4 regions of the Isoalcanivorax beigongshangi genome follow, and region 1 is predicted to be linked to each of the others. Evidence: predicted binding sites of a transcription regulator. Region 1 holds the regulator's gene; each other region holds the start of a gene.
What was found. The regulator LexA, encoded in region 1, represses DNA repair genes until DNA is damaged. The targets are predictions, from matches to a motif close to TACTGTNTANNTANACAGTA.

Region 1 (7,791 bases):
TGCCAGCAAGGCGGAGATGCTCGACCGCAGCGGCATGGAGGCGGACGCGCATTGGAAAGTGCGCAACGGCCCGTTAACGGTTTACTTGCGCCGCATGCGCCCGGTGCGCCGGCCGCTGCCGGCACCGTTGCAGGTGATCGGCGAGCTGGCGTTCGAGCCGCCGGAACAGGCGGTGGCGCTGGTGAATCGGTTGCGCAAGAACAGCCGCCAACTGCGCAAATGGCTGGATCAGTCTGGGGTGCAGGCCTACCGGCTTTACGATCGCGATTTGCCGGAATTCAACTTCTCCATCGACATCTACGGCGACAAAGTGCTGTTGCAGGAATATGCGCCGCCGAAGTCGGTGGATGAAGCCGCAGCGGCGCAACGCCGCACTTGGGCGGTCACTGCGGTGCGGGCAGCGCTGGGGGCTCACCGTGAGCAAGTGTTCCTGCGCACCCGCGCTCAGCAGCGCGGCCGTGGCCAGTATCAGAAACTCGATCAAGCCAACGATTACGAAGTGGTCCAAGAAGGCAATGTACGGTTGCTGGTGAACCTGCGCGATTACCTCGACAGCGGTCTGTTCCTGGACCACCGCCCGATGCGGCTGCGCTTGGGTGAAGAGGCTGCCGGGGCGCGCTTCCTCAACTTGTTTGGTTATACCGGCGCGGCCACGCTACATGCTGCCGCTGGCGGCGCGCGCAGCACCGTGACCGTGGATGCTTCACGCAAGTATCTGGACTGGGCTGGCTGCAACCTGGCGCTGAACGGTTTTGGCTCAGTGCAGCATCAATTGGTGCGTGCCGATGTGCGCCAGTGGGTGGCAGAAAATCACCATGAGTTCGATCTGATTTTCTGTGACCCGCCGACCTTCTCCAACAACAAGAGCCGCGACGATTTCGTGGTGCAGCGCGATCATGCCGAGCTGATTCGCAACTTGATGAAGCACTTGGCCCCGGGCGGCGCGTTGTACTTCTCTTGCAACTTCCGCCGCTTCGAAATGGACGCGGAGATCAGCCGCTGGTATCAGGTTGAAGACATCAGTCGTTGGAGCATCCCGCCGGATTTCCAGCGCAACGAGCGCATTCACTATTGCTTCCGGATCAGCCATGGAGATTGAGCTGCTCACTACTCTGGGCTGCCATCTGTGCGAACGGGCCGAGCAATTGGTGCTGCAAGCTTGGCCGCAGGCGACGCTGGTGCGGATCGACATTGCCGAAGATGACGCACTGATCGCCGACTACGGCGAGCGCATACCGGTACTGCGTTACCAAGGGCATGAGCTGGCGTGGCCGTTCGGATTACTGGATGTGCGCGAGCGCTTGGTTCAGCGCTGACTCGTCGATGCCGAACAGCGCCACGCTGTTGGCGTAGCTGCAGGCCGCCACCTGGGCACTGCTCTGGTGGCGGTGGCGCGCCACTTCTGCCACCACCCAAGGCAACAGTGCCGGCTCGTTGCGGCCGCGTTGCGGTGGCTTGTCGGTGAGAGTGCGCGGCAGCAGGTAGGGTGCGTCGGTTTCTACCAACAAGCGCGCGTCGGGAATGTTATGCACGATCTGCTGCAACGCCTGGCCACGCCGCTCATCGCAAATCCAACCGGTGATGCCGATGTGGCAATCGAGATCGAGATAAGCAAATAGTGCCTCGCGACTGCCCGTGAAGCAGTGCACTACGGCGCCGCTGAGGTGGTCGCGGAAATCGCGCAGGATCGGCAGAAAGCGTTCGTGGGCATCCCGCTCATGCAAGAACACAGGTTTGCCGTTCTGTGCCGCCAACTCCAGCTGGCGGATGAACGCCTGCTCCTGCTGCGGGCGGGGAGAAAAGTCGCGATTGAAATCCAGTCCGGCCTCACCGACTGCGCGGATGCGTGGATCGGCCAGCATGGCTGCCAATTCAGACCAGAACGACGGGGTTGCCTCACGGGCGTGATGGGGGTGCAGCCCGGCAGTGGCAAACAGCTGGGGGTGAGCGTGTGCCAGAGCCAGCGCAGCGGCATTGCTGTCGGCGTCGGTGCCAGTGACTAACTGCCAGCGCACACCGGCATCACGGGCGCGGGCTAAGACAGCGTCCAAGTCGGCGGCGAAACGGGAATCGGTCAGGTTGACGCCAATATCGGCCAGCACGGAACAGTCACCTTGCAACGGGAACGGGCCGGCAGTGTACACGGCCGCTCCCGCAACGGTTAACCGGCGTCGCGGATCAGTCCCACGAAAATACCTTCGATCACCAGCCGATCGGCTTCCACTTCAATGGGCTCATAAGCGTCGTTGGCGGGTAGCAAAGTGGCACCGCGATTGTTCAGCCGCAGCGTTTTCACCGTGACATCATCGTCGAGCCGGGCCACCACAATCTGGCCAGAGCGCGCCACGCTGCTCTTGCGCACGGCAATCAGGTCGCCGTCGAAAATGCCGGCATCCTTCATGCTGTCGCCTTGCACCCGCAGCAGGTAAGTGGGGCGTTGGCGGAACATGCCGGCCGGCACCGGAACCGACCGCTCCACGTTCTCCACCGCTTCGATTGGTACCCCGGCGGCGACTCGGCCGATCACCGGCAGTTCGTCGTCGGCCGCAGCGTTGTCCTGCTGCAGCAATTGGATACCACGCGAGCGATCGTTATAGAGGCGGATGCAGCCCTTGCGCTCCAGCGCGCGCAAGTGGTCTGAGGCGGCATTCTTGGATTGGAAGCCCATCAATTCGGCCAATTCAGCGCGCGTTGGCGCCATGCCGGTGCGGGCTTTGAACTGGCGAATGCAATCGAGTACCTGTTGTTGCCGGGCTGTCAGTTTCTCGCTCATGGCTCTGTCCTCATTGACTGACGCGATGCTAGCACAGGCACTGTCGATATGAACAGTGTTGTTTGGTCAGTTCGAGGCCTTGCCTGTGGTCGGCTGCAGGTTGGCGTTGGTCGGGTCATCGGTGTGCGGATGACTGCGCTGGATCAACATCCGCGGCGATAGTGGCTTGAGATCGCCGCAGCGGCATTGCAGCATGCCGCCATTCGTTCGGCGTGGGGGCGCCGGACTCCTTGCACGTCAGGCCAAGGCGGACGGCCGCACTCTATTTTAATCGGGGATCTACAGCATGCATCAGGCCGACGCTAAAGCGTTTTCGGCGGAGCGTATCCGCCAACTGGTTTCCGGCATTCCATTTTTCAACGAGGTCAGGCACCGCGACTTGGCGCAATTTGAAGCGCTGTTGGGGCAATGTGAGCTGTGGGTGGCGGGGCCGGGGGACACCGTGATTCAGCGCGGGCAGGATGAGCCGTTTTTGTACTTCTTGCTGCGTGGACAGCTGGTGGTGACCGGGCATAGCGGCGTGACCGCTGAAGTACTCAACTATATTTCACCCGGTGAGGTGTTCGGGGCGCTGGCGATGCTGCGCGGGACGCCGCGCAGTGCCACGGTACGGGTGGACGACAGCACCCGCGAAGCGGTGCTAGCGCGGCTCGACTACGCGCCATTCCAAGACCTACAGCAGCGTGGGCGCTTCGATCTGCAAACTCGGCTGGCGTTCTACAGCATGCTGGTCCACAACATCCGCTGGACGCTGGAGGTGTATCGCATGAGCGATCCACAGCATGAAGTGGCGGCGGCGATGCGTAAACTGCCGCTGTACAGCGGCCCGCGCGGTACCGAGCAGGAGCTATTGGCGCTGCATGAGCAGGCTCATGCACTGGCCGACCTGCTGTGCCAGTGGCACCAGGTGCCGCTGCGCGCGACACCCCAGCACCTCTGAATCAGTTACGGCATTTCTGGATTTTCACCGCCAGCACGTCGCAGCGCGCGCCGGGCACCACGCCTCGGGCTGTGGAGCCGAGCAGAATGGCGAGGCCGGTGCGGGTGTGGCTGCCGACCACGATCAGGTCGACGTCCAACGCCTCGGCTTTTTCCTGAATGGTTTTCTCGATCGAGCCCATCTCGACATACACCCGCTCGGCAGGGATGCCGTAGGTGTCCGCATAGCGGCGCACGCTGGTGCGTGCTTGATCCATGATGCCGGTCTGTAGCTCGGTGACATCAATCGGAATGTCGGCGCCGTAGGCCAGTGCCAGCGGCTCGATCACATGCAGCAGGTGCAGGCGGCCGCTGGTACCACAGCACACCGAGCGGGCGCGTTCCAGAATCTGCTGGGACTCTTCGCTGCCGTCGATGGCGACCAGCACGTCCTTGTATTCGTTGCTCATGACTGGGCTCCCTTGGATGGATTCGGGGCTCTATGATGGCGCCTGCTTTTTGCTGCTGTCCACAATCGCTCTGCTTGCGGTGCCCTGGGCGACCAATGTTATAAGGCGCCGGTGAGGGCGGCAGAGGCACCGAACGCAGGACCGTCCTTGACCTTTAGGATGGCCGCCTGCCTAAATAGCGGCCTCATGAGCGCCGGGCACCCCCGGCAGCGGTCTGCAACCGCTACTGATCACCGCACAGCGAGTACGTAAAAGAATGGCCAAATCGCTTGTCATTGTGGAGTCGCCTGCCAAGGTCAAGACCATCAACCGGTTCCTTGGGGATGATTTCATTGTCAAATCCAGCGTCGGGCATGTGCGCGATCTGCCGGTCAGCGGTGGGGCGAAGTCGTCGCCGGCTGAGCGCGCCAAAGAAGCAGCCTACACTCGCTCGCTGCCGCCCGAAGAGCGGGCACGCTACAAAAAGAAGAAGGCACACGAACAGCTGATCAACCGTATGGGCGTGGACCCGGAGCGGGATTGGAGCGCGCACTACGAAGTGCTGCCCGGCAAAGAAAAAGTCATTGATGAGCTGAAGCGTCTGGCCGGCAAAGTCGACCACATTTATCTCGCCACCGACCTTGACCGCGAAGGGGAAGCGATCGCTTGGCACCTGCGGGAAGTGATTGGCGGCGATGACGACCGTTACCGCCGGGTGGTGTTCAACGAGATCACCCGCAAGGCGGTGCAAGCTGCCTTTGAAGAGCCCGGCAAGCTCGACATGCCGCGTGTGGAAGCGCAGCAGGCGCGTCGCTTCCTCGACCGGGTAGTAGGCTTCATGGTGTCGCCACTGCTGTGGGACAAGATTGCCCGGGGGCTGTCAGCCGGCCGAGTACAGTCGGTGGCGGTGGAACTGGTGGTGGAACGTGAGCGGGAAATTCGTGCCTTCCAGCCGGATGAATTCTGGGAAATCTACGCCGATACCCAAGCCGAGCAGGGCACCGACGTGCGTATGGACGTCACCCGCTTCCAAGGTGTGGCGTTCCGGCCGGATAACGAAACCGATGCGCGCCGCCACCAGCAGGCGCTGCGTGATGCTGCGGCTCTCACGGTGCAGGGGCGTGAGGACAAGCCGACTCGCTCCAAGCCGTCGGCACCCTTCATTACCTCCACGCTGCAGCAGGCCGCCAGCACCCGCCTTGGCTACAGCGTGAAGAAGACCATGACGCTGGCCCAACGCCTGTACGAAGCTGGTCACATCACTTACATGCGTACCGACTCCACTAACCTGTCGGCAGATGCGGTGGCCGCGTGTCGGGCGTGGATCGGCAGCAACCTCGGTGACCGTTACCTGCCAGAGCAAGCGCCGAACTACTCCAGCCGTGAAGGCGCGCAGGAAGCGCACGAGGCGATCCGTCCCTCGGATGTCACCCGCGAGCCGGAATTGCTGCTGGACATGGAGCGCGACGCGCGCCGTCTGTATGAACTGATCCGGCTGCAATTCATCGCCTGCCAAATGCCGCCGGCGGAATACCTAGCCAGCACCATCACCGCCACCGCCGGTGATTACGAGCTGAAGGTCAAGGGCCGCATCCTTAAATTCGACGGTTGGACCCGCGTGCTGCCACCGGCGGCGCGCAGCAAGGGCCAAGAAGACGTGGTGCTGCCTGATTTGTCAGCCGGTCAGAAGCTGACTGTCAACGAGGTAGTGGCCACGCAGCACTTCACCAAACCGCCGGCCCGTTTCACCGAAGCCAGCTTAGTGCGCGAATTGGAGAAGCGCGGCATCGGTCGGCCGTCCACCTATGCGGCAATCATTTCCACGATCCAAGATCGGGGTTACGTGCGGTTGGAAAACCGCCGCTTCTATGCCGAGAAAATGGGTGACATCGTCACCGACCGGCTGGTGGAAAATTTCCCCAACCTGATGGACTACGGCTTCACTGCCAGCATGGAAGAAACGCTCGACAAGATCGCCGCTGGCGAACTCGATTGGCGCCAGGTGCTGGATGATTTCTACAGCGATTTCCGCAAGCGGTTGGAAGCGGCCCAAGGCGACGGCGCCGGTAAGCTGGCGCAGGGCGGCATGCGTGCCAACCTACCCACCGACACCGATATTCCGTGCCCTACTTGCGGGCGTCCGATGCAAATTCGTACCGGCTCCACTGGGGTATTCCTCGGTTGCTCCGGATACAGCCTGCCGCCGAAAGAACGCTGCACGGCCACGCTCAACCTGTTGCCCGGCGACGAGGCAGTTGGTGCCGACGATGCCGAAGCGGAAGCGCTGGAGCAGCGTCTGAAAAAGCGCTGCCCGATTTGCAGTACCGCCATGGACAGCTACCTGCTGGACGAAAGCCGCAAACTGCATATCTGCGGCAACAACCCCGATTGCGCCGGCTACGTGGTGGAGCAGGGCGAGTTCCGCATCAAGGGCTATGACGGCCCGGTGCTGGAATGTGAAAAGTGCAGTAGCGAAATGCAGTTGCGCACCGGCCGTTTCGGCAAGTTCTTCAAGTGCACCAACGAAGCCTGCGGCAATACCCGCAAGCTGTTGCGCAGCGGCGAGCCGGCGCCACCCCGCGCCGACCCGATCCCGATGCCGCATCTGCGCTGTCAGAAAGTGGATGACTACTATCTGCTGCGTGACGGTGCCTCTGGTCTGTTCCTCGCCGCCAGCCAGTTCCCGCGCAACCGCGAGACTCGGGCGCCGTCGGTGGAAGAAGTGCGCAGTGTGCGCGAGCAGCTGGATCCGAAGCTGTTGTACTTGGCTGACGCGCCGACTCATGACAGCGCCGGCAACGCGGCGATCCTGCGCTATGCCCGCAAGAGCAAAGAGCAGTACGTCACCACCGAAGTGGACGGTAAGGCCACCGGTTGGGCGGCGTTCTACCGCGATGGTGCCTGGGTGATTGAAGACAAGCCGGCGGCCAAGAAAGCGCCTGCGAAGAAGGCACCGGCGAAAAAAGCGGCGGCCAAGAAAGCGCCTGCCAAGAAAGCGCCCGCCAAGAAAGCGGCGGCCAAGCCAGCTCCCGCTGAGGACTGAGCATGGGCCAGCTGCGAGCGGTGGCGGAACGGTTGGCATTGGCACGTCAGGCGTTCCGTCTCTGTGAGCAGGCGGCGGAGCAAGAACAGCCGCCAGCAGAGCAATGGGTGCTGCGTGGCGCGCTGTTAGTACAGCTGGCAGCGGTGATCCAGGGACTGGGACAGCCCGGTGGCCGTGACCCGTTGGCTGCCGCTGCGGCGCTGCCCCCCAGTGCCGCGCTGGCCTGGTGGCAGGATGCTTGGCAGCACCTGCTGGGTGACACGTTGCTGACCCGTTCCGCAGCGGCGCCGGAAACACGCAACCTGATTGCTGCGGCGTCGGCACTGCCGTTGGGATTGGCCGAACGGGCCGCCATGGCGGAGGTGATCGAGGGCTTGGCCATCAGGCTGCAACATTTGCAGTCCCAAGATCGAGAGGAATGATCTGGTCTTGGCCATTGAAGGAAAACGAATGGACGCAACACGTGCCTTGGAAGCCTGGCGAGTCCTGCGCATCCAGTCTGAGTTGGTGGATGGTATTGAACGGCTGGGCGACATTGGCCCGGCAGTGACCCTCTACGGCAGTGCCCGCTTGGGCGAAGAGTCTCCTTACTACCAAAGCGCCGAAGC
Region 2 (7,791 bases), 270 kb from region 1:
GCTTCTGCACCGGCGCCGCGCCGCTGACGGTGGAGTAGGGGTCTTTCAGCTCTGACGGCAGGTAGGTGGCGCCGCACACTTCACAGTTGTCGCCGTTTTGGTTTTCCGCCTGACACTTGGGACAGGTGCCGCGCACGAACCGGTCGGCCAGAAACATGCCCTTGACCGGATCGTAGAGCTGGGAAATCTCTTTTTGCAGGATGTAGCCGGCCTGCTCCAAGCGCGTGAACACGGTTTCCGACAGCTCGCGGTTCTCGTCGCTGTGGGTGCTGTAGTAGTTGTCGTACTCGATCAAAAACCCGGCGAAATCGCGCTCGTGGTCGGCCTTCACTGCCGTGATCAACGCTTCCGGGGTGATGCCCTGTTCTTCTGCCTTGAGCATGATGGCGGCGCCATGGGCGTCGTCGGCGCACAGGTACAGACAGTGTTCGCCCCGCATCTTCTGGAACCGCACCCAAATATCCGTCTGGATATGCTCCAACATGTGACCGAGATGAATCGGACCATTGGCGTAGGGCAGGGCGCTGGTGACCAGCAAAGTACGGGGAGATTGAGCCATGAAGAGGATATTCCGACAGCAGTGGATGGGGCGCTCATGATACGCACCCGGCATGTTTTTTTCACGCCACGGGCGGTCAGCGCGCCGCGGATGCCGCGCGTTGCAGTGCGCCCAGCACCTGGTCGTGGGACACCGGCTTGCCAAGATAGTCGTCCATGCCAACTTCGCGGGCGCGCTGCACATGGGTAGAGGAAATGCGCGTGCCCAGCGCCACCAGCCACGCGCGCGGCAGGCCGTGTTGCTGCTCTGCTTCACGTCGCAGCTGCGCCAGTTGGCCGTTCTGCAGGGCGGCATGGTCGGTGTCGAGGAACACCACATCCCATTCGGCTTGGTCACTGCTGAGCAGCGCCGCCGCGTCGTCTGCTTGGCCGCACAAGGTCGCGCGCAGACCAGCGGTCTTGAGGATCGCATCCAGTACCAGCTGGTTGACCGGGTTCGGTTCCACCACCAATACCCGGCGGGTGCTGTCACGGCGTTGCGGCGCATCGCTGGCCGGCGACTCGGTGGTGCTGCGGTGCAGCAAGTGCTGCAGGCACTGGCGCAGCGCCAACGCCCGCAGCGGGGTTTCGATCACTTCGGTGCCTTCGCTGTCTGGCGGCGCCAGCTCAACGCCGGCCGGCTGCGCCAGCACCATCGCCCGCGGGCGCAGCGCCAGCGGAATATTGGCCAGCTGATCGTGGAAGCAGGGGTCGAGCAATAGCGCGTCCGGAGCCGTGCGCTGCAGCAGATCGCGGGCGTCGTCCAGCGTGGCGCATTCGCTGACCACCATGCCCCAACGGCTGGCCATCTGACTGACCGACAGCGTCAGCAGCGGGTCGGGGCTGGCCACCAACAGCGAGGCGCCGAACAGCCCTTGGCCCTGCCAGCGACCGGGCGCTTCCTGGGCGCGCACGGTGAACCAGAAGGTGGCGCCGCGTCCGGGGGCACTGTTGATGCCGAGCTCGCCGCCCATCAGTTGCACCAGTTGGCGACTGATCGGGAGCCCCAGTCCGGTGCCGTTGCCACGCCGGCGTTCGCTGGTCGGCAGTACGCTGCCGTCTTGGCCGAGCAGGCGTCGCTGTTGGCTGGTATCAAGGCCGTCGCCGGTATCGGTGATTTCCACCATGACCTGACAGCGGCCGGTAGCATCAGGCGGCTGCTGCAGGCTGACATGCAGCGACACATGGCCGCTGGCGGTCCACTTGAAGGCGTTGCTGAGCAGGTTGGTAATCACTTGCTTGAAGCGCACCGGGTCCAGCCGTAGGCGGTCCGGCACGCGGCTGTCGAGGAAGGTGTGCAGCGGCAATTGTTTGCCCGTCGCCAGCAGCGCGAATTGGCTAACACACTCATCTAGCAAGCTTTCCATCGACACTTCCATCTCTTCCAGCCCGAGCTGGCCGGTTTCGATTTGCGAGTAGTCGAGGATGTCGTTCAGCACCGTGACCAGTGATTGCAGCGAGTGTTCGATGCTGTGCAAGTATTGCCGCTGACTCTCGCTGGGATCACTGCGGCGCAGCAGCTCGGTCATGCGCAGTGCACCGTTGACCGGGGTGCGCACCTGGTGGGTCATGGTGGCGAGGAATTCGCTTTTGGCCTGGTTCAGAGAACTCGCCTGCAGTGCTTCGCGGCGGGCGCTTTCCTGCGCGGCTTGGGATTTAGCGCGTTGGGTTTCCAACCGCCGGATGCGGCCGGCCAACACCGGTGCCATCAGCAGCAAGTTACTGACCAGCGCCAGCTCCAGCAGATAACGGCTGGCGCCGCTATCCGGCAACACCCCGCCCATGCGCAGTGCCAACACCGTGGTGCCCAGCGCCGGCGCCAGCCACGCCAGCGTCAGCACCGCGCCATCGGCCAATCCGCGCCGCGCCGCCACCAGCAGACACAGCAGCGCCACCAGATTGAACAGCAGCAGCAGCGCAAATTGCAGCGGCAGCACCCAGCGCAGCGGCAGGAACAGCGCCGCCAGTAGCAGCATGACACCGCTGCCGCACAGCAGCGCGAGGCCGCGTTGGCCGGCCGGCCACAGGCGCCGCAGGTCGAGGAAGTGCGGCAAGAACAGCGTCGGTAGCATCACCAACAGCGGCAGCAGCGTCACCAGCAACCACAGGCTCAGCTGCGGCACCTGCGGCCACAGCCATTGTTGCGGATAGCCTTGCAAGACCGCCACCAGCGTGCCGGCGGCCAGCGTCCACAGGCTGTAGTAGAGATAGCTGCGCTCCCGCAGCGCCCAACCCAGCACCGCGTTGTAGAGGCCCAGCAACAGCACCGCACCAAGCAGCAGGCTGTGCAGCAACAGTGTGCGCTGGCGGCCGGGGTCGGCCACGCCGCGCGGATGCAGTGACAGCGGCAGCGCCAGGCCGGCTTCGCTGTCTGCGCGCAGCAGCAGTTGTACGGTGGCCGGCTGCGCCGGGATCAGAAAGCTCGGTAGCCCGGCGCCGGGATGGGCGAGCCCGGCCTGCTGGTGGGCAAGCTGCCGTCCGCTAGCGTCGCGCAGGTAGAGGTCCAGGTGCTGCAGCAGGGCGTTGTCCACTTTCAGGGTCAGCGCTTGCGGCGGGCTGCGGGTCAGTGTCAGTTGCAGCCAGCACTGCTGGTCGGTGAAGCCGGCATTAAGCCCACTGCGGGGCAGTGGCTGCCAGTGGGTGTCATCGTATTGGCTGAGCAGGGTGTCTGGGGCGAGGGCGGCGCCGGCGGGCAGGCACAGCTGGCGGGCGGCGGCGTGCAGCGCTGCCGGGCTGACGGCACTGTCCACCGACAGCGGTAGCGGCAGGTCGGCACGGGCGGCCAGGCCGGTGCATGCAATCACCAGCCACAGCATCAGTCGCGCCAGATGGCGGCAGAGCGATCCCCGAGTGGTCATGGACGCGTGGCGTCTCCTCGTCACAATTCCCTGTGGAGCAGGTGGTGGTCGGCTTGAGCTAGGCGGCGTGCCCGGCAAGCTCCGTGCGGCACCGTGCCTAGGGCCTTCTTCTGAGCCGCCATGCTAACCCCTTGGTAGGGGCGGAACAATGAACGCTTTGGGTCAGTGGGTCGGCGCGCCAGCGCTGTCGGTCTGCTCTTGCACCAGCACCCAAGGTCGCACCACCACCGCCCACAGGCTGCTGTTGGCGTCGGCGAAGCGCAGCGCATCGGCGTCGCTGACGTGGGCCAGCTGGCCCTGCTCCAGCCAGGCTGCCACTGGGTCGCGGCGGTCCTCGGCAATCGCCACTGCCACCGTGATCAGGTCCAGTTCCGGGCCGACCCGCAACAACACGCCACGGGCGAAGAAGCCTTCCAGCGCAGACCATTCGATGCGGGCGGTTTCCAGGTTCAGGGTGTCGGCAAGGCTGACGTCGGTCATCGGGGCGCTCCGGGCGGGACAGTGGCGGGGGGCGGCAAGTATAAGCAGCCGCCCGGCCGCTGCCAAAGCCGCGCCGGGCGGTTGAATTTGGGCAACAGTTTTGGTCCAATCACTGGCCAAACAGCCAGTGGTGAGTCAGCCCATGAGCCGAGGACGCGGCAGCCTCAGCAATCTGCCGGGACGTTTCCTGCGAACCGAGACCCTGTTCGAGGACGGTGAATGCGGCGTTGGCGGGCAACAAAGTGGCCAAGTGGACGCCCGCGCGCGGCCCACTCACTACCACGGCGAGCAGTGCAAGAGCCTGATTGTTTCCAACCGATCCCCTGATCTGCCGTTCCAGCGCAGCATCAATCCCTATCGCGGCTGCGAGCACGGCTGCATCTACTGCTATGCGCGGCCTACTCATAGCTATTTGGAGTTGTCGCCCGGGCTCGATTTCGAGACTGAGATTTTCTGCAAAGACAATGCCGCGGCGGTGCTGCGCGCACAGCTGGAGCAACCCGGTTACCGCTGCGAGGTGCTGGCACTGGGCACTGCCACTGACCCCTATCAGCCGATCGAACGCCGACGCAAACTCACCCGTCAGTTATTGGCGCTGTGCTTGGAACTGCGCCAGCCGGTGATGCTGATTACCAAGAGCAACCTGGTGCTGCGTGATCTCGACCTGTTGGCGCCGATGGCCGCTGAAGGGTTGGTGACGGTGGCGGTGTCGGTGACCACCCTCGACAACCGCATCAAGAGCCGGCTGGAGCCGCGCGCCACCGCCGGCAGCAAGCGGCTGGAGGCGATCGGCGGGCTCAGCGCCGCGGGGGTGCCGGTGTCGCTGCTGTATGCCCCGGTGATTCCGTTCATTAATGATCACGAGCTGGAAGCGATTGTGGCGGCGGCGGCCGATGCCGGTGCCGGCAGCGGCCATTACGTGATGTTGCGGCTGCCGCATGAGGTCAATCCGCTGTGGCAGCAATGGCTGGCGGCGCACTATCCCGACCGCGCTGGCAAGGTGATGGCGGTGCTGCGCGATCTCGGTGATGGGCGCGAATACCAAAGCGACTTCTTCCGCCGCCAACGCGGTCAGGGGCCGTGGGCGGCGTTGATCGCTCAGCGCTTCGGACTGGCGTTGAAGCGCCACGGTTTGACCGACGAACGGGTGCCGCTGCGCACCGATTTGTTCGTGGGCGCCAATCGCCAATGGAGCCTGTTCTGATGGCTGAATTGCTTTGGACTCACCCCCGCGGCAAGGCGGTGGGGCAGCTGCTGCTGGCGCATGGTGCCGGCGCGCCGATGGACAGTGCCTTCATGGAGCAATTGACGCTGGCGTTGGCCGCGTCCGGCGTGGCGGTGGCGCGGTTCGAGTTTGATTACATGGCCGCGCGCCGCGTTGGCGGCGCCAAACGACCTCCCGAGCGGGCTGACAAACTGCTGGCGCAGTTTCAGGCGGCGCTGGCGCACATGCCGGCCGGGCCGGTCTGGATTGGCGGTAAATCTATGGGCGGGCGTATGGCCACGCTGCTGGCCGCTGCGGCGCCGCCACGGCTGGCCGGGGTGCTGTGTTATGGCTACCCGTTTCATCCGCTGGGCAAGCCAGAGGTGCTGCGCACCGAGCACTTAGGCACGTTGCCGGTGCCGTTGTTGATCTGCCAAGGCGAGCGCGACCCGTTCGGCACCCGTGAGCAGGTGGCGGATTACGAGCTGCCAGCGTCGGTGGAGTTGCGGTGGTTGCCGGATGGCGACCATGACCTCAAACCGCGCAAGGCCAGCGGTCACACGCATGAAGGCAACATCAGTGCGGCGGCGCAGGCCAGTGCGACCTGGATGGCGGCGTCGGTGCGCTGAAGCGTTGCCGGTTGGCGCTGGCTCCGGTTTTGGCGACCGTAAAGCCGACGGCAGGCGGCGCACCCCAGCGCCCGATCGCATCGCACTCTAGGGCATCAGTCGGAATGGCACCGTCCGATGCGGCCCGCCGTTAGCTGCTTTTATCAGCGTTTCCGGGGGTGCTGCGCACCCGCCGCCGGCGCCAGCCTTTCGGGCCGATCAGCACAGCGGTGCGCAACCGGTCGCGGCCGAAACGGGCCATGCGATCGAAGTCTGCCCGTGCCACCGGCAGGTACTGGCAATCGAGTTCGGTCTGGATGCCTTGTTCTGGATCGGAGTCATGCAGGTAAAGGAAATTGTCGTCGTAGGCGGACAGCACTACCCAGTGCGGCGCCCGGCGGCCGTCCATCTGCCAAGTGGAAATCAGGATGATCGGCACCGCGCCGTTCTGGTAGGCATCCGTCAGCAGGGGCTGGGTCACTTCGCGGTAATGCACCGGGATGCGCTGCTCGCGCGCTTGATGCACGAAATCTTTGTGCACCAGCTCGATCACGTGTTTCTTCTCATCGTTGCGCACGCTGTCGATAAACAGTGGCTCGCGCCGACTGATCCACACTTCCGCATCAAACCCGCGCGCCACCGCCGCCAGCGCCAGCCCGAGCGGATGGCAGCCGCCGTGGCCAGAGGTCATGAAGATGGTGGTGGATTCGCGCCACAGTCGCAGTTCCTCACGGCGTGAGGGTTTACGCGCCGGCTCCAGCGCCTGCATGGCCATCATCAGCGAGGCCGGGCCGCAGGTGAACTCGGTGGTTTGCCGGTACCAGGGAATCGGCCGCTGCCACAGTCGCGCATCAAAATGGCGAATCTGCTTCTGGTAGCGAATCGCGTCTTGGTGGTCTTCGTAGTAGTTGCGGTACTCGCCAAAGCGTTGGTAATTGAGGCTTTCGTAGAGCTGGATCGCGGCGGGGTTGTCCTTGCGCACTTCCAAGCGCAGATAAATGCGGTCGGCGGCCAGCGCGGCCTGTTCGGCGGCGTTCATCAGCTTGCGGCCCAGTCCGAGGCCGCGTGCTTCGCTGCTGACCGCAATCGAATACAGCCGTGCCAGTGAGGTGCCACGGTGCAGGATCACCAGTGCATAGCCGAGCAGCGCGCCGTGCTGCAGCGCCACGATCAAGGCCGAATGGGGTGTGGTGATCCAGCGCCGCAGGCTGCGGCGGCTGAGGCGGTCGGAGTCGAAGGTGCGGGTTTCCAGCGCGTGCAGGGCGTCCAAGTCGTCAAGCGTGGCGGGCCGCAATTGCAGGTCGTTCATGGCGTCTCCGTCTGGCCGCTGAGGCCGTCCAGCGCCAGCTGGGTCACTTGCCGGGTGCGGAACAGCGCCAATTGCTGCCATTGCCGGGTTTGCGGATAGAAATGTGCGCGCAGCGCCAGTTTCACCGGGTGGGTCAGTAGCGCCGGCGTCAGCGGCGCGGCGCGGTGCAGGCGGTGATCGGCCAATATCACCTCGAACAGTTGCGCGGTGCTGAAGGTGCCGAATTCCAGGGTCACGAAACAGCTGCCGGGAGGCATCAGCGCCTGCCAGTAGAAATCCAGCAGGCCGGTTTTCGGCACCGAAGACGAACTGCCGTCCTCGGCGCGGGTCACCGCATCGCCGTACCAGGCCAGGGCGGTGGCCAGCCCGGCGCTGCCGCCCGGATGGTCGCAAATGATTTCGCCATAGCCATAGGCGCCGAGGCCGGTGTGTAGGTCGATCACTGCCAGCCGGCGGCGGCTGAGCTGGTAGCGCTCCACCAGCTGGTCCAGCATCGAGCGCGCGGTGCTGGCGCGTCGGCCGCCATGGAACGGGCCCTGCGGATCGGTGTACTGACCGCCGCTAATGGCGATCTGGTAGGCGGCATCGCCGTGGCACTGGCGATAGCGGGCCAGTACTTGTCCACGCAGGCTGTCCGAGCGCGACAGTAACGCATTGCGCAGCGCTTCATAGCCGGGGTTGTCCGGCAGCGCCCGACCGAAGTCGATGAAGTTGCGGTTGAGATCAATCCCGTCCTGGTCGCAGCGGCGCAGCCAAGCGGCGCCCCACGGGTTGAGCAGATGCACGAACAATACC
Region 3 (7,791 bases), on a different contig from region 1:
CCGCCACCCGGCGGCGCATCACGCTGTCACCCTTGATGATCAGGCGGTTCGTGCGTTCATCAGCAATCACGCTAATGCGGCCTTCGCGCGGCGCACCTCGGCGGGCGGCGGCACCCTGCGCCGGCGCCTGCTGCGGCGTCAGCGTTTCAATCAGCTTCACCACGTCACCCACCCAGGCGTTACGCAGCGGGATGATCTGGATTTCTTCAGCTTCGGAACCATCGAGGTGGGAAATGATGGCTTCCATGCGACGAATGTTGTCGGCGTGATCGCTGATGATCAGCGCGTTGGCGGAACTCACCGCCGCCAAATGGCCGTACTGCGGCACCAGCGGTCGCAGTACCGGCACCAGCTCTTCCGCCGGCGAGTTGTCGATGCTGATCACTCGCGTGATCAGCTCCTCACCGCTGATATTGGCGTCTTGGTTTAACGGCAGGCTGCCCTGTTTAGCGGTGGTGTTCGGCACGATCTTGATGATCTCACCGGACGGCACCGCCGCGTAACCGTGCACCTGTAGCACCGCTAGGAACAGCTCATAGACCTCGGACGAGGTCAGCTGCTGGCGCGAAATCACCGTCACATCGCGGGCCCGCACGCGCGGGTCAACGACAAAATTCTTGCCGGTCATGTCGGCCACCTGGCCGACAAATGCCTGAATGTCAGCGTTGCGGATGTTCACCGTCCAGGTTTTTTCCGCATTGTCACTGACCACCGGCGTTGCCGGATTCTGCGCCTGCACCGGCAGTGCCAGTGTCAGCGCACCGGCTGCACAGCAAAGAACGGCCAAACTGGTATGGATGACTTTCATGGGTCTTCGCCTTCAGCTCAGGGCGGATAGTTGACGGTGAAGCGCCGTGAGCCGCGCTGCACTTCGATGGAAGCGGACCCGGCTGCCATGGCGTCCTGCATGGCATTCAAGTCCCCCTGCTCTTCACCCAGGGCATGCCCGTTAACGGTGAGAATCTGGTCGCCAGGGCGCAGGCCGACGCTGGCCAGCACCGACGCCGAAGCACTGGGCTGGATGCGGTACCCTTCCGCCGCCCCTTCAGTGACCGGCTCAAGGCCCAGTTGTTCGATGATCATGGCGCGTTGCTGAGCCGGGTCACCATCCGGCACGGTGTTTTCCGCCGTGGCCGGTGGGGCAGGGTCCGGCGCCCGTGACGGGGTGCGACCCGCCACCACACCGGCGCCGAGCGTCAGCTCTTTCAGCCGCAGCGCTTCCAGCCGCCCCTGGCGGCGCAGGATCACGCGGTCGCCCAGCACTTCGTTGAGTTCAGCGTTGCCGGGGATTTTGTCGCCGGGCCGATACAGCATCGCGTCGCGGCCCTGCTCAGCAATGATGGCGCTGGCGCGCGCCGGATCGGAATGCATGAACAGGCCCACCAACTCTAGCCGCAGGCTGGTATCGGGGGCGTCCACCACGCGTTGCTCCGGGGCTTCCGGGGGCACGCCGAAGAAGCGCCAAGCTTCTACCTGGGTCAGCGCCAGCGAACCCAGATCGCGTTGCGCTACTGCTTGCAGCCGGCGCTGGGACGGGTCGGCATCCGGCACGTCCTGTGGCCCGGAGAATGCCAGCCAGAACGTGTTCACCAGCACCGACGCCAACCAGACCGTGAGCAGCACGGCCAGCAGCACGCGTGCCAACGCCGCCAAGCGTTCAATGTGGGGAGGTTGAAGATTAAGGATCATGCACTGTCCCGACTGCCTGCTTCACCCAGGTTCTGGCCTGGATGCTCATTATTATTGCCAGATGTTCCAATGTCGTGACGGCTGGGGACAAAAAAACGCAACCTGCGCGCTCCCTGCGCCGCTTCCCTGCACTGCTATGAGCCTGAACCGCCTAGCAAGTTCATCGGCGGCTCAAGACTGCCCGCCAGACGGTACCAGAGGTTGGCTGACTTCGAATACCACATCCTCATCGCTGCCGCCTTGGCTGACCCCCAGCAAACGGGGCCAGACGCGGTAAACCCGCACCTGTGCCAAGCCATCCTTAACTTGGGCATCGGCGACGGTGGCACCATCCGGGGCGGTGGTAACCATACGCGCCACCTCGCCTTCGTTGAACAACCGAGCTTCCAGCGGCGGCGCTTCGGCGCCTCCCCCCTGCCAACGCACCGAGCCACCACCGTAATGGAGGACCCCGTCCACCTGCAACAGACCCGAGCGCTGCCAACTCACCCGTGACAGCAGACCGAGCACCTCGCCTTCAGCCTGGCCCACTCCAAGGCCGCGCGACAATGGCGCCAGCGCCACGTCAACGCGCACCTCTTCCAGTGTCACTCGGCTCGGCGTGCCAGTCGCCCAACCACGCAGGCTGCCGGCAGCGCTAGTCAGCACCAGGTTGGCGCCAGGCCGCAACCCGCGCCAAGCCAGCGCCCACCCGAAGTGACCCTGCTGATCCGCCCAAGCCCACTGCGCCTTGCCGTCCCAGATGCGGCCTTGAACCCGCTCGAGCTGCAGTGGTTGGCCATCGATCTGCACGCCGTCGAGCTGTGCTAAAACCGGCGCCGCCGGCAACCGCCACAGACCGAACACCAGCAGCGACACCACAAACACCAGGATCAGGATCCGTGCGCGGGGCATGGTCATCTCTCCGCTCAGAACGGGATATCGTCGTCGAAGTCATCCACCGGTGCAGAGAAACCGCCACGGTTGCCGTTGCCACCCTGCTGCTGACCAGACTGCTGTTGGCCACCACGGTTCTGATTGGCTTGGCCCTGACCGCCGCCGAAGCCGCCGCCTTGGTTGCCACCGAAACCACCGCCCTGCTGAGCGCCACCTGGGTTGCCGCCGAAACCGCCACCCTGATTGCCGCCAAAGCCACCACCTTGGTTGCCACCGAAGCCGCCGGCATCAGCGCCGCCATAACCGCCTTGGTTCTGACCGCCGCCCTGGCCGCCAAAGCCGCCACCGCCGTCACCGCGGCCGTCCAGCATCTGCATTTCGCTGGCAACGATCTCGGTGGTGTAGCGGTCTTGGCCATCTTGCCCCTGCCACTTGCGGGTGCGCAGTGAGCCTTCGATGTACACCTTGCTGCCTTTCTTCAGGTACTCACCGGCGATCTCGGCCAAGCGATTGAAGAACACCACCCGGTGCCATTCGGTACGCTCCTGCATCTGCCCGCTATTCTTGTCCTTCCAGCTTTCACTGGTGGCCAAGCTCACGTTGGTGACAGCACCCCCGCTGGGCATGAAGCGGGTTTCCGGGTCCTGGCCCAGGTTACCGATCAGGATCACTTTGTTGATGCCACGTGCCATCGCTACTTACTCCATCGGGTCAGTTCAGTTGTGCGGCCGCAGCGTCGAGCGCGGCCTCGTCAATTTCTGCCGGGTCAATCTTGATCATCGCCACCCCGGACTCGGCGAACACCACTGCTTCCAGCACCCCGGGCACCGCCAGCACCCGTTCGCTCCAGCCAGCCAGCGCAGCCGCTGGCGGCAATGGCAGTGAGCGGCTTTCCAGCCGTCGCAGCGGTGGCATGGTCAATGCCGCCAGCAGCCACGGTACTAACAGCATCGCAGCGGCCCAGAATACCGCGCCGGCACCTTGGTATTGCAACAGCCAACCGCCCAACGCGGCGCCAGCAAACACCCCCAAAAACTGCAAGGTGGAATACAGCCCCATGGCCGTGCCGCGGGTGCCAACCGGAGCCACCCGCCCGACCAGCGATGGCAGCAGGGCTTCCAGCAAATTGAAGCCAGCAAAGAATAGCCACAGCGCCACCGTCAGCAGCCACAGCTGTTTATGCCCGAGCGCCAGTAGCAACTGCGCTGCCAGCAGCAGCACGATCGCCACCAGCTTGGCGCCGCGTAGCCCACGCCGTTCACCACGAATCATCAGCGGCACCATCACCAGCAGGCTGGCAATGAACACCACTAGGTAGAGCACGCTGTGCTGCGCCAATGGCAATTGCTGCTGCAGTAAACCCGGCACCGTCACAAAGGTGGCCATTAGCACTGCATGCAAGATGAAAATGCCGAGATTCATGCGCGCCAATAGCGGATCGCGCACTACGCCCGCCACCCGCGTCCGCCACGGCAGCTGGGCTTCGCGGCTACGCAGTTGCGGCTCCGGCAACCACAACAACGTCATCAATAAGCCCACCAGCGCCAGCCCGGTCGCCAGCCAAAATAGGCCCGACAGACCGAGCCAGGCGGCCAGCGCCGGGCCGATGATGAGCGCCACTATGAATGCACTGCCCACCGTCATACCGACAATGGCCATTGCGCGAGTACGCTGTTGCTCTGAGACCACATCCGCCAGCAGCGCCATGATCACCGCTGCCACCGCGCCGGCGCCCTGCACGGCACGCCCGGCAATGACGCCATAGATACTGTCGGCACTGGCTGCGATCACACCGCCGGCGGCAAACACCAACAGCCCCACCACCATCAGTACTCGGCGTCCGTAGCGGTCGGACAACATGCCGAACGGCACCTGGAACAATGCCTGCAGCAGGCCATAAGCACCGATCGCTACGCCCATCAACAACGGGGTAGCGCCGTCCAGCTCAGCACCGAGCACGGTGAACACTGGCAGGATCATAAACAGCCCGAACATACGCAGACCGAAGATGGCGGCCAGGATGCCGGTGACGCGCCGCTCATTGCGGGCCAGTGCGGTGCGGGAAGCAGTATCGGGCATGGATTCTCTGGGTCGAAAAAGCGCCGGCGGAAAGGGGCGCAGTGTAGCAGGAAAGGTATCGCGCCGGTGACCAAGCAAATTGAACCCCGGCAGAACTGGTGCTAGATTGTGCGCGTCAGTTTTTCTTCGTAGCTCGCCCAGGCGCCCTTCAGGCGATTCAAGCTCCGGCGCTCCGGCACGACCGCTCCCCGACCTCGCACGGTTCGTTCCTTATCTACCCCGGTAGCGCTGCACCTTGGCGTAGTGACTGACGAGGCCCCAGGGCATGGCTTTTACACAGGGATCGACCGATGAATTCCAACAGTAATGGTCACCAGGTATACGTTACAGGCGGGCAGCAGCTGCAGAATTCCCTGCTGACAGAGTTCCTGAGCAAGCAGGACGTGCACGCGATTAGCATCCGCAATATCCAGGATCTGACGCCGGCCCATCTGGCCCAGGCCGAGCAGGCGCTGGTGCTGGTGGACTACAACACCGTCGACATTAACGACACCATCAGCCACTTGCTGAGCATTGACCCCACCGTGGACGCCGATCTGTTTATCGCCGTGTTCAACGTCGATGACGAAGGCTCGCTGTCGCGGCTGGCCGGGCTGCCGATGGTCAACGGCGGCTTCTTGCATGACTGCCCGCAGGACCTGCTGCTGCGCGGCATCCGCGCCATGTTCGAGGGTGAGCTGTGGCTGCCGCGCAAAGTGCTGCAGCAATACTTGATGCGCAGCCGCGCATTCAACAAGACCTTCTCGCGCAGCGAAGTGGCGCTCACCGAACGGGAAGTGGAAGTGTTGAAAGTGATGGCCACCGGCGCCAAGAACTCGGATATCGCCGAGACGCTGAACCTGAGCCCGCACACCATCAAGACCCACATTTACAACATCTTTAAGAAGATCAACGCCTCCAACCGCCTGCAGGCGGTGAACTGGGCGCAAGAGAACCTCTGAGCGCGACGGCCACGGGCACTGTCCCGTGGCCTTGCCATCTTTTTACTCTCCGCCATACCGATCTCGTACCAGTCCAATAGCGGTGCTCTGACAATGGGCCTATACTCTGCTGTCATTTTGGCCAGTAGTACTGTTTCCCATGGACACCATCCTGGTTCGCGGCGCACGCACCCATAACCTCAAGAACATTGACCTCGATCTGCCTCGCGACAAGCTGGTGGTGATCACCGGGCTATCCGGCTCGGGCAAGTCGTCGTTGGCGTTCGACACTCTGTACGCGGAAGGCCAGCGGCGCTATGTGGAGTCGCTGTCGACCTACGCGCGGCAGTTCTTGTCGATGATGGAAAAACCGGATGTGGACCATATCGAGGGTCTGTCGCCGGCGATTTCGATCGAGCAGAAATCCACCAGCCATAACCCGCGCTCCACCGTTGGCACCATCACCGAGATCTACGATTACCTGCGGCTGCTGTTTGCCCGCGCCGGTGAGCCGCGCTGCCCCGAGCACCAGGTGCCGCTGACCGCGCAAACCGTCAGTCAGATGGTGGATCAGGTGCTGGCGCTGCCGGAGGGCAGCAAGCTGATGCTGCTGGCGCCGGTGGTGCGTGACAAGAAAGGTGAGCACTTGCACCTGCTCGACCAGCTGCGAGCGCAGGGTTTCGTCCGTGCCCGCGTCAATGGTCTGGTGATTGACCTGGATGATGTACCGGCGCTGGACAAGAAAAAGAAGCACAGCATTGAAGTGGTGATCGACCGCTTTAAGGTACGCGCTGACCTACAAAACCGACTGGCGGAATCGTTCGAAACCGCACTCGAGCTGGCCGACGGCATCGCCCTGGTGGCACCGATGGAAGGTGATGGCGAGGAGCTGGTGTTCTCCGCGCGCTTCGCCTGCCCCCATTGTGGTTACAGCATTCCGGAGCTGGAGCCACGGCTGTTCTCGTTCAACAACCCGGCCGGTGCTTGCCCCACCTGCGACGGCCTCGGCGTGCAGCAGTTCTTCGATGCCGACAAGGTGGTGACCGATGACTCGCTATCGCTGTCGCAGGGCGCCATCCGTGGCTGGGACCGCCGCCACGTGTACTACTTCCAGATGCTGGGTGCTCTTGCCAGCCATTTCGGCTTTGACCTGGATACCCCGTTCAGCGAGCTGCCAGCCGCGGTGCGCAAGAAAATCCTGCAGGGCACCGGTCGCGAAGAAGTGGAGTTCCGCTACCTCAACGATCGCGGCGATGTGGTGGCCCGCAAACATCCTTTCGAAGGCATCCTGCCGAATATGGAACGGCGCTATCGTGAAACCGAGTCTGAGTCGGTCCGTGAAGACCTAGCGGGTTTCCTTAGCACATCGGCTTGCCCGGCCTGCGATGGATCGCGGCTACGCGAATCCGCGCGCCATGTGTTCATTGATAACCGTTCCCTGCCAGACCTGGTAAGCCTGCCGGTGGGTCGTGCGGCAGCCTATTTCGGTCAGTTGGCGCTGGCCGGCCATCGTGGCGAAATCGCCGCCAAGATCCTCAAGGAAATCCGCGAACGGTTGCAGTTTCTGGTCAACGTCGGCCTCGATTACCTGTCGCTGGCGCGCAACGCCGACACGCTGTCCGGCGGCGAAGCACAGCGCATCCGCCTCGCCTCCCAGATCGGCGCTGGCTTGGTGGGGGTAATGTATGTGCTCGATGAACCATCCATCGGCCTGCACCAACGCGACAATGAACGCCTGCTGAACACGCTGGTACGCCTGCGCGACCTGGGCAACACCGTGATCGTGGTGGAGCACGACGAGGACGCTATCCGTAGCGCTGATTACCTGGTCGACATCGGCCCTGGCGCCGGCGTGCACGGCGGCCAAGTGGTGGCCCAGGGCACCGCCGAAGAAGTAGCGGCTAACCCGGCGTCGATCACCGGCGATTACCTGTCCGGGCGCAAGGCAATTGCCGTGCCGGCGCAGCGCCACCAACCCGGGGAGCAGTGGTTGACGCTGTCCGGTGCGCGCGGCAACAACCTCAAAGACGCTACCCTGCGGGTGCCGGTGGGGCTGTTTACTTGCGTCACCGGGGTTTCCGGTTCCGGCAAATCGACGCTGATCAACAGCACGCTCTATCCGCTGGCGGCAACACGCCTGAACGGTGCCACCAGCCTTAAACCCGCCAGTTACGACCAGCTCGACGGGCTCGATCATTTCGACAAGGTGATCGACATTGACCAGTCG
Region 4 (7,791 bases), 180 kb from region 1:
GCATCCAGATCGGCGCGTACACGGGCGTCGTCGATGGCTTCAATGCGGGCTTTCATGTGGCTGTGGTCAGTGAGGATGCGCACTTGGCCGCCGGTGTAGGAACGGGCCGGCACACCCATGTTCTCCAGCGCCATGCACAGCAGCGCGATGGTGCACTGCTCGCCGGTGGACAACAGCACGTCCATTTCACGCGGAGACGGTTCGTCGGCAATCTCTTTCGCCAGCGCGATCAGGCGGTTGGTTTCACCGCTCATGGCGGACACCACCACCACCACCTGATTGCCTTCGGCTTGGAAGCGCGCCACCTTCTCGGCGACGGCTTGGATCCGTTCGACGCTACCCACCGAGGTACCGCCGTATTTTTGTACGATGAGGGCCATATCGGGACGTCTGTCTGCAGTTGAAAAAAGGCGCAACACTCTACCATCTGTGTGCGCCGGATGCATGGCAGAGCGCGCAGCCAAGGCTGCGCTCTCTGTGAAAATCAGCGCTCGGCGATCCAGCCGTCAACACTTGCCAGCGCGGCCGGCAAACCGGCCACATCGGTACCGCCGCCCTGCGCCATGTCAGCGCGGCCGCCACCTTTGCCGCCCAGTTGAGTCGCCACATGGCGCACCAGCTCGCCGGCCGGGAAACGCGCGCTCAAATCAGCCGTGGTACCGGCCACCAACGCCACTTTGTCGCCATCCACGGCAGCGAGGATTACCACCGCAGAGCCGAGTCGATCTTTGAGGCCATCCACCGCGGTGCGCAAGGTCTTGGCATCAGCACCATCGAGTGCGGCGGCCAGATAATTGACGCCGTCATGTTGCTTCACTTGGCTGGACAAATCGCCGCCGGAGCCAGATGCCAGCTTCTGCTTGAGCCGGTCAATGTCCTTTTCCAGTTCACGTACCCGCGCCACCACTTGTTCGACACGGGCCGGTGCCTGCTCGGCGGAAACCTTGAGCGCCCCCGCTACGCGACCGAGCGCCCCCTGCAAGCCGGACACAAAAGCCAATGCCTGAGCACCGGTAACCGCCTCGATGCGGCGCACCCCGGCGGCGGAGGCGCCTTCGGAGGTGATCTTGAACAAACCGATATCGCCGGTGCGGGCCACGTGGGTGCCGCCACACAGCTCTTTCGAGAAACCGTCCGCGCCCATGGTCAGTACCCGCACCTGGTCGTCGTACTTCTCGCCGAACAGTGCCATGGCGCCGGCGGCGCGGGCGCTGTCGATGTCCATCAGCTCGGTGCTGACCGGCTGGTTGGCCAGCACTTCAGCATTCACCAACGCCTCGATCTCGGCGATCTGCTCAGCGGTCACCGCTTCGCCGTGGGAGAAGTCGAAGCGCAGATAGTCCGGCCCCACCAGTGAACCTTTCTGGCTAACGTGCTCACCCAGTACCTGCCGCAGCGCAGCGTGCATCAAGTGGGTGGCAGAGTGGTGACGCATAATGGCGTTGCGGCGTGCGGTGTCCACCGCCGCACCCACCCGCTCGCCGACCCGCAGCGTGCCTTCGCTGACGCGGCCGTGGTGGACGTGGGCTTGCTGACGCTTGCGGGTATCACTGACCTCGAAGCGACCGGCATTGCTGAGCAACACACCGGTATCGCCCACCTGGCCACCGGATTCGGCATAGAACGGAGTGCGGTTGAGCACCACCAGACCGTCCTCACCGACCGCCAAGCTGTCCACCGCTTCACCGTCACGGTACAACGCCACGATCTCGCCTTGGTCATCGAGCAACTGGTAACCGGAGAAGTCAGTGGCGGCATCAATGTTGAGGCGGTCGCTGTAATCGTTGGCGAAGGCATCGGCGCCACGGGCGCGCTCGCGCTGGGCCGCCATCGCCGTTTCGAAACCGTCCATGTCCACCGTCAGGCCGCGCTCGCGGGCCACGTCGGCGGTCAGGTCCGGCGGGAAACCATGGGTGTCATAGAGGGTGAACACCAGGTTGCCGGGCAGTTCGGTGCCGGACAGCTGGCCCATGGCCTGCTCCAGCACCCGCATACCCTGTGCCAAGGTACGGCCAAATTGCTCTTCTTCCGCCCGCAGCGCTTTTTCGATGCGTGCCTGCTGACTAAGCAGCTCGGGGTACGCATCACCCATCTGCTCCGCCAGCGGGGCTACCAGCTTGTGGAAAAACGGCTGCTCGCAGCCGAGCATGTGTCCGTGGCGCAGCGCCCGGCGGATGATACGGCGCAGCACATAGCCACGCCCCTCATTGGACGGGATCACGCCATCGGCAATCAGGAAGCTGGCCGAACGGATGTGGTCGGCAATCACCCGCAGCGATTTCGCCTCCAGATCAGTGGTACCGGTGGCCGCCGCAGCGGCCCTCAGCAGCGCCTGGAACAGATCAATTTCGTAGTTGGAATGGACGCCCTGCATCACCGCAGAGATTCGCTCCAGCCCCATGCCGGTATCCACCGACGGCTTCGGCAGCGGCACCAGGGTGCCGTCCGGCTGGCGGTCATACTGCATGAACACCAGGTTCCAGATTTCGATATAGCGATCGAGATCATCACCAGGAGAACCGGGCGGGCCACCGGGCACGTGCTCGCCATGGTCATAGAACAGTTCGCTGCATGGGCCACAGGGCCCGGTATCGCCCATTTGCCAGAAGTTGTCTTCATCCAGCCGCGAGAAACGCGCCGGATCAATGCCCATTTCGTTGATCCAGATGTCCGCCGCTTCATCGTCGGAGATATGCACGGTCACCCACAGTTTTTCCGGCGGCAGCTTCATCTCAACGGTGAGGAATTCCCACGCAAAGCGGATTGCTTCACGCTTGAAGTAATCACCGAAGCTGAAGTTGCCCAGCATCTCGAAGAAGGTGTGGTGACGGGCGGTGTAACCGACGTTCTCCAGATCGTTGTGTTTGCCGCCGGCACGCACGCAGCGCTGGCTGCTGGTGGCGCGGGTGTAGGCTCGGGACTCACGGCCGAGGAACAGATCCTTGAACTGGTTCATGCCTGCGTTGGTGAACAGCAGGGTGGGATCGTTCTCGGGCACCAGAGAACTGGACGGCACAACGGCGTGTCCCTGACGGGCAAAATAATCAAGGAAAGCCTGGCGAATTTCGGCGCTCTTCATAAGTCTCGCTGCATGGGTCGCGGTAGGACGGAAGGGCAGCAGTATAGCGGGGTCACCATAGCGGCGCCATGCGGGGCCACACCGCCGCCACGGGGAAAATCAGAGTGTGCGCTGCAGCGTTCCCTGCAGCGGCGGCCATTAGTCGTCGTCGCTGCCGGCATCCAGCGCGTGGAAGCACTGATCGGCTGTGAAGCCGCGGTACTGCAGGAAGCGCAACCGTTTGGCGCGCTCGCGGGGATCGGCTGGTGCCGGGCCGCTGAAGCGGCGGCGACTGCATTGACGCGCTTGCTCGAACCAATCCACGTCAGCCTCAGCCAACGCCGTCTCAATCAGCTCTGCGGACAGCCCTTCCTGCTGCATCGACTGACGCACCCGCATCGGCCCATGGCCACGCTCCAGCCGGCTGCGCAAAAACATGCCCGCATAGCGGGCATCGTCAATAAAGCGCTGGGCTTCGAGCCAATCGAGCAGCTGGTCGAGGTCGTCACCGGCACCGTAGCGCTGCGCCAAGCGGTCATGTAGGTCACGGCGGGCATAATCCCGCCGTGCCAGCATGGCCAGAGCGCTGCGCTTCAGCTCCGCCGGACGCTCGGCCGGCTCCAGCTCAATCTTCTTCTTGGGCCTCAAGATCCACCTCACCTGCGGCACCGGCCGGCGCCACCGGAGTCAGCAACTGGGCGCGGATCTGCTTCTCGAGGGTGCCGGCAATGTCCGGGTTTTGGCTCAGGTAGTCACAGGCGTTCTGTTTACCCTGCCCGATCTTGTCGCCTTGGTAGGAGTACCAAGCGCCGGCCTTGTCGATCAGGCCAAGCTGCACGCCCATGTCCAGCACCTCACCGAGATTGTTGATGCCGGTGCCGTATAGGATCTGGAATTCCGCTTGACGGAACGGCGGCGCCACCTTGTTCTTCACCACTTTAACGCGGGTTTCGCTGCCGGTGATCTCATCGCCCTGCTTTACCGAGCCGATGCGGCGGATATCGAGCCGCACCGAGGAGTAGAACTTGAGCGCGTTACCGCCGGTGGTGGTTTCCGGGTTGCCGAACATCACACCGATCTTCATGCGGATCTGGTTGATGAAGATCACCAGACAGTTGGCATTCTTCACCGAGCCGGTGATCTTACGCAGCGCCTGGCTCATCAGACGGGCCTGCACGCCGACGTGGTGGTCCCCCATCTCGCCTTCGATTTCAGCCTTCGGCACCAAGGCCGCCACCGAGTCGACAATGACCACGTCCACCGCACCGGAGCGCACCAGCATGTCGGTGATTTCAAGCGCCTGTTCGCCGGTGTCCGGCTGCGACACGATCAGGTCATCAACATTGACGCCCAGTTTCTCGGCGTAGTCGGGGTCCAGAGCGTGCTCGGCATCAACGAAAGCACAGTTGGCACCGTGCTTCTGCGCTTGTGCGATAACGGACAGCGTCAGCGTGGTTTTACCGGAGGATTCCGGACCGTAGATTTCCACGATCCGCCCCTTGGGCAGACCGCCGATACCGAGGGCTACATCCAGCCCGAGCGAGCCGGTGGAAATGGCAGGAATGGGCTCACGCTTGTGATCGCCCATGCGCATGACCGAGCCCTTGCCGAATTGCCGCTCGATCTGCGCCAGCGCAGCCTTCAGGGCCTTGCTTTTGTTGTCGTCCATTTCTGAGTTCCTCAGCATCAATGTCAGGGTGTGACCAGTGTCCATAAGACCACTGTCAATAAGGACAGCATTATGCGCAGGGGCGACAGCCGGTGCAACCCCCGGGCAGGATGATTCACGCAGTGCTCAGGCGAGCCAACACACCCGCCAGCGCAGCTTGCACCGCGGCGGCCCGCACGGCCGCCCGATCGCCGGCGAAACGGAAGCGCTGTGCTTCGCTGGGGCGTCCCTCGAAGGCCCACGCCAGCCAGACGGTGCCGACCGGTTTGCCTGCACTGCCGCCATCAGGCCCGGCGATGCCGGACACCGACACCGCACACTGTGCACCGCTGGCTTTGCGGGCACCTTCGGCCATTTCAAGCACCACCGCTTCGCTCACCGCACCATGGGTCGCCAATGTCGTCGCGGCCACCCCCAGCAACGCCTGCTTGGCGTCATTGGAATAGGTGACGAAGCCGCGGTCGAACCACGCGGAACTGCCGGGGATGTCGGTGATCGCAGCCGCAATACCGCCGCCGGTACAAGATTCCGCAGTGGTCATCATCCAGCCGCGCGCCGCCAGCGCTATGCCGACCTGCCGTGCCTGTTCCATACCCACGTTCCCCGGTTGCCTATGAGGCACCGAGTGTAGGCATCGACAGGGCTGCCGTCACCGCCCCGCCATAAAGCACCGGTATAAGGGTGCCACATTTCCATGGAGATCCGATGATGCGACACAGTGTGCTGGTCGTGGGTGGCATGGCCGCTTTGACCCTGACTGCCTGCGGCGGCGGCAGTAACAATGGCGGGTCCGGCCCGACTCCCACGGCACCGATCGCGGCCGAGATCAGTGTGGTGGGGCTGGGCCGGGTGGCCACATTGGACCGCTCGCTGGTCTGCGCCCATGGCGACTGCGGCAGCACCCTGCCGGCACCACAGACGGTCGCCGCTGAGGCGGGTGACGGACAGCGATTCAGTCATTGGTCAGACGCTGATTGTGGCAGCGAGCTGACCTGCACCTTGGGCGACCAAGCACTGACGGCGGTGTTTGAACCGCTGCCGGCCCAGGTACCCAGCGGACAATGGCTGGGCGGTGATCTGCATGTGCATACCGACCACTCTTCCGACGGCAGCATGCCGCGCCAAACCTTTGGTGATGCCATGCCCGGCAACGTGTCGGTGGCGGACCAGATCGGCCAGGCGCTCAAGTCCGGCCTCGATTTCCTGTCGCTCACCGATCACCGCACCCATGACCAGCACTACGACCCGCTGTGGGAATCCCCGGCGCTGCTGCTGATCCGCGGCGAGGAAGCCAACGGCAAGCCCCACTCCACCGTGCACGGCGCGGTGGACATGCTGACCCAACCAGCGGTGCAGCCGGGGCGCGATGAGCGGGCGCGGCTTCAACAATCAATCTGGGATGCGCACAGCCAGAACGCGATCTGGGTCTCGGCGCATCCGGAAAAAGATCTGATGCATGACAATGGCGAACTGCGCGACCTGGCCGATGCGGTAGGCGTGGATCTGGTGGAAACCTGGAACAACGCCAAAAAGCCGGATCAAGCGATTGATTACGCCGAGAACCGCTGGAATGCCGGCTACCGGTTCTCGGTGGCGGGCGCCAGTGACAACCATTTCCGTGAGCTATGGCTGACCCACGGACCCGGCTCACCGACCACCCGTGTACATGCCGACGCCGCCAACCAGCAGGGTTTGCTCCACGCCATGCAGCGTGGCCATACCCACATCGGCCATAACGCCAGCGGTCCGTTCGTCACGCTGGATGCGGATTTTGGTGACGGCTATACGGTACAGGCCGGCGACGAAGCGGTGCTGCCCGCCGGCACCCGCGGCACGTTGCGGCTACGGCTGGAAGGCGCCAAAGGCCAGCGGGTGCTGGTTTACCGCAGTCCCGGCCGCAGTGCCGGCGCGGTCACCACCCTGCGCCCCAGCAAGGATTACGAGGTGCACCATATCGAGGTGGAAAGCAGTGACGCACCGCAATGGTACCGGGTGGAAGTGCGCAGCCCGCTGAACCAGCTGCGCGGCCTCAGCGCGCCCTTGTTTGTCGGCCCGGCCCCGGTGCAACCGCAAACGCCGTGGCTGCCCGCCACCAGTGATGCCGCCGACGGCGCCAATTGGGTGCTAGGCGCGGACGGCGCTTTCACCGGCTTTCCCGACGCCGCCGCTAGCGACGGCATCTTGCACGTGGTGGCCGAGCAGCACCACGCTGACGGCACCCGCGTGCTTTACCAACGCCGCGATACGCATGGCAGTTGGCAACCGCAGCCACTGGCAGTTTCCGGCACTGATCGGCAGCCACGCTTTGCCCGTATTGCCGCCCGCGGCCAGCAGGTGGCCGTGGTGTGGCAGGAAATCACCGAAGCGCGTCCGCTGCGGTCAGTGATCCGGTTACGTCAATCCGACGACGGTGGCCGCAGTTGGGGCGCAGCAGAAACTGTGCACAGCGTCGCCGGCCGCGCCGAGCACCCGGTGGTGGCGCTGCACCCGCAGGGCCAGGTGCTGCTGGCTTGGCAGCAGATTCAAGCCGGTGACGCCTTTGATATTTGGTTCCTCGATCGCCAACAAGGACAGGCGGAGAACCTCAGCGCCGAAGGCAAGATCACCCGCCCGGCGGAGCGCCTCGATAGCCGTTCGTCCCGTTACCCGGCGTCGCTCTGGCCGACCTTGGCGGTGAGCGAGAACGGCGACGTGGCAGTTGGCTGGCAGGACAACCGCACTGATCCTGATCCGTTGTGGACCGGTACCGCTGGCGTCGGCGAAGGCACCAACCCCGACAACTGGCAGATCCAGCTGCGCCGCCGCACTACCGAGGGCGACTGGCAGCCGATACTGTCCGTGGGCGCCGACGATGCCGCCGACCAGCATCCGAGTCTCGCCTACAGCGGCGCGGGCGACCTGCTATTGGCCTGGAACCACAAACCGCTGAAGAGCTCCGGCGCCAGCTTCCGGGTGGCCACCGCCCGCATTCAAGGCGATGCCATTCAGCTGCTGCCGCCATTGGACGATCACCCTGCCCCGCAGCAGCGTCCGCGCCTGGGCGCTGCCGAGGACGGCAGCCCGC

Region 2: the regulator LexA is predicted to act here: its motif matches at 3,986-4,005, upstream of AB5I84_RS05135 (PA0069 family radical SAM protein).
Region 3: the regulator LexA is predicted to act here: its motif matches at 5,693-5,712, upstream of uvrA (excinuclease ABC subunit UvrA).
Region 4: the regulator LexA is predicted to act here: its motif matches at 4,778-4,797, upstream of recA (recombinase RecA).

Annotation. Positions count from the first base shown of each region.
Region 1 is NZ_JBGCUO010000001.1:1,415,848-1,423,638, forward strand. It holds gene rlmKL (bifunctional 23S rRNA (guanine(2069)-N(7))-methyltransferase RlmK/23S rRNA (guanine(2445)-N(2))-methyltransferase RlmL) at 1-1,099, shown strand, start outside; gene AB5I84_RS06325 (glutaredoxin family protein) at 1,089-1,316, shown strand; gene AB5I84_RS06330 (TatD family hydrolase) at 1,281-2,144, opposite strand; gene lexA (transcriptional repressor LexA) at 2,162-2,773, opposite strand; gene AB5I84_RS06340 (cyclic nucleotide-binding domain-containing protein) at 3,060-3,713, shown strand; gene AB5I84_RS06345 (universal stress protein) at 3,715-4,161, opposite strand; gene topA (type I DNA topoisomerase) at 4,418-7,183, shown strand; gene AB5I84_RS06355 (hypothetical protein) at 7,186-7,605, shown strand; gene AB5I84_RS06360 (LOG family protein) at 7,634-7,791, shown strand, end outside.
Region 2 is NZ_JBGCUO010000001.1:1,148,664-1,156,454, forward strand. It holds gene metG (methionine--tRNA ligase) at 1-559, opposite strand, end outside; gene AB5I84_RS05125 (hybrid sensor histidine kinase/response regulator family protein) at 636-3,395, opposite strand; gene AB5I84_RS05130 (DUF2288 domain-containing protein) at 3,558-3,875, opposite strand; gene AB5I84_RS05135 (PA0069 family radical SAM protein) at 4,018-5,079, shown strand; gene AB5I84_RS05140 (alpha/beta family hydrolase) at 5,079-5,708, shown strand; gene AB5I84_RS05145 (GNAT family N-acetyltransferase/peptidase C39 family protein) at 5,839-6,996, opposite strand; gene AB5I84_RS05150 (DUF2817 domain-containing protein) at 6,993-7,791, opposite strand, start outside.
Region 3 is NZ_JBGCUO010000003.1:75,145-82,935, forward strand. It holds gene gspD (type II secretion system secretin GspD) at 1-808, opposite strand, end outside; gene AB5I84_RS13330 (type II secretion system protein N) at 826-1,689, opposite strand; gene AB5I84_RS13335 (hypothetical protein) at 1,861-2,583, opposite strand; gene ssb (single-stranded DNA-binding protein) at 2,598-3,257, opposite strand; gene AB5I84_RS13345 (MFS transporter) at 3,277-4,644, opposite strand; gene AB5I84_RS13350 (LuxR C-terminal-related transcriptional regulator) at 4,935-5,585, shown strand; gene uvrA (excinuclease ABC subunit UvrA) at 5,725-7,791, shown strand, end outside.
Region 4 is NZ_JBGCUO010000001.1:1,237,951-1,245,741, reverse strand. It holds gene AB5I84_RS05590 (aspartate kinase) at 1-380, opposite strand, end outside; gene alaS (alanine--tRNA ligase) at 485-3,079, opposite strand; gene AB5I84_RS05580 (regulatory protein RecX) at 3,218-3,706, opposite strand; gene recA (recombinase RecA) at 3,684-4,727, opposite strand; gene AB5I84_RS05570 (CinA family protein) at 4,843-5,319, opposite strand; gene AB5I84_RS05565 (CehA/McbA family metallohydrolase) at 5,433-7,791, shown strand, end outside.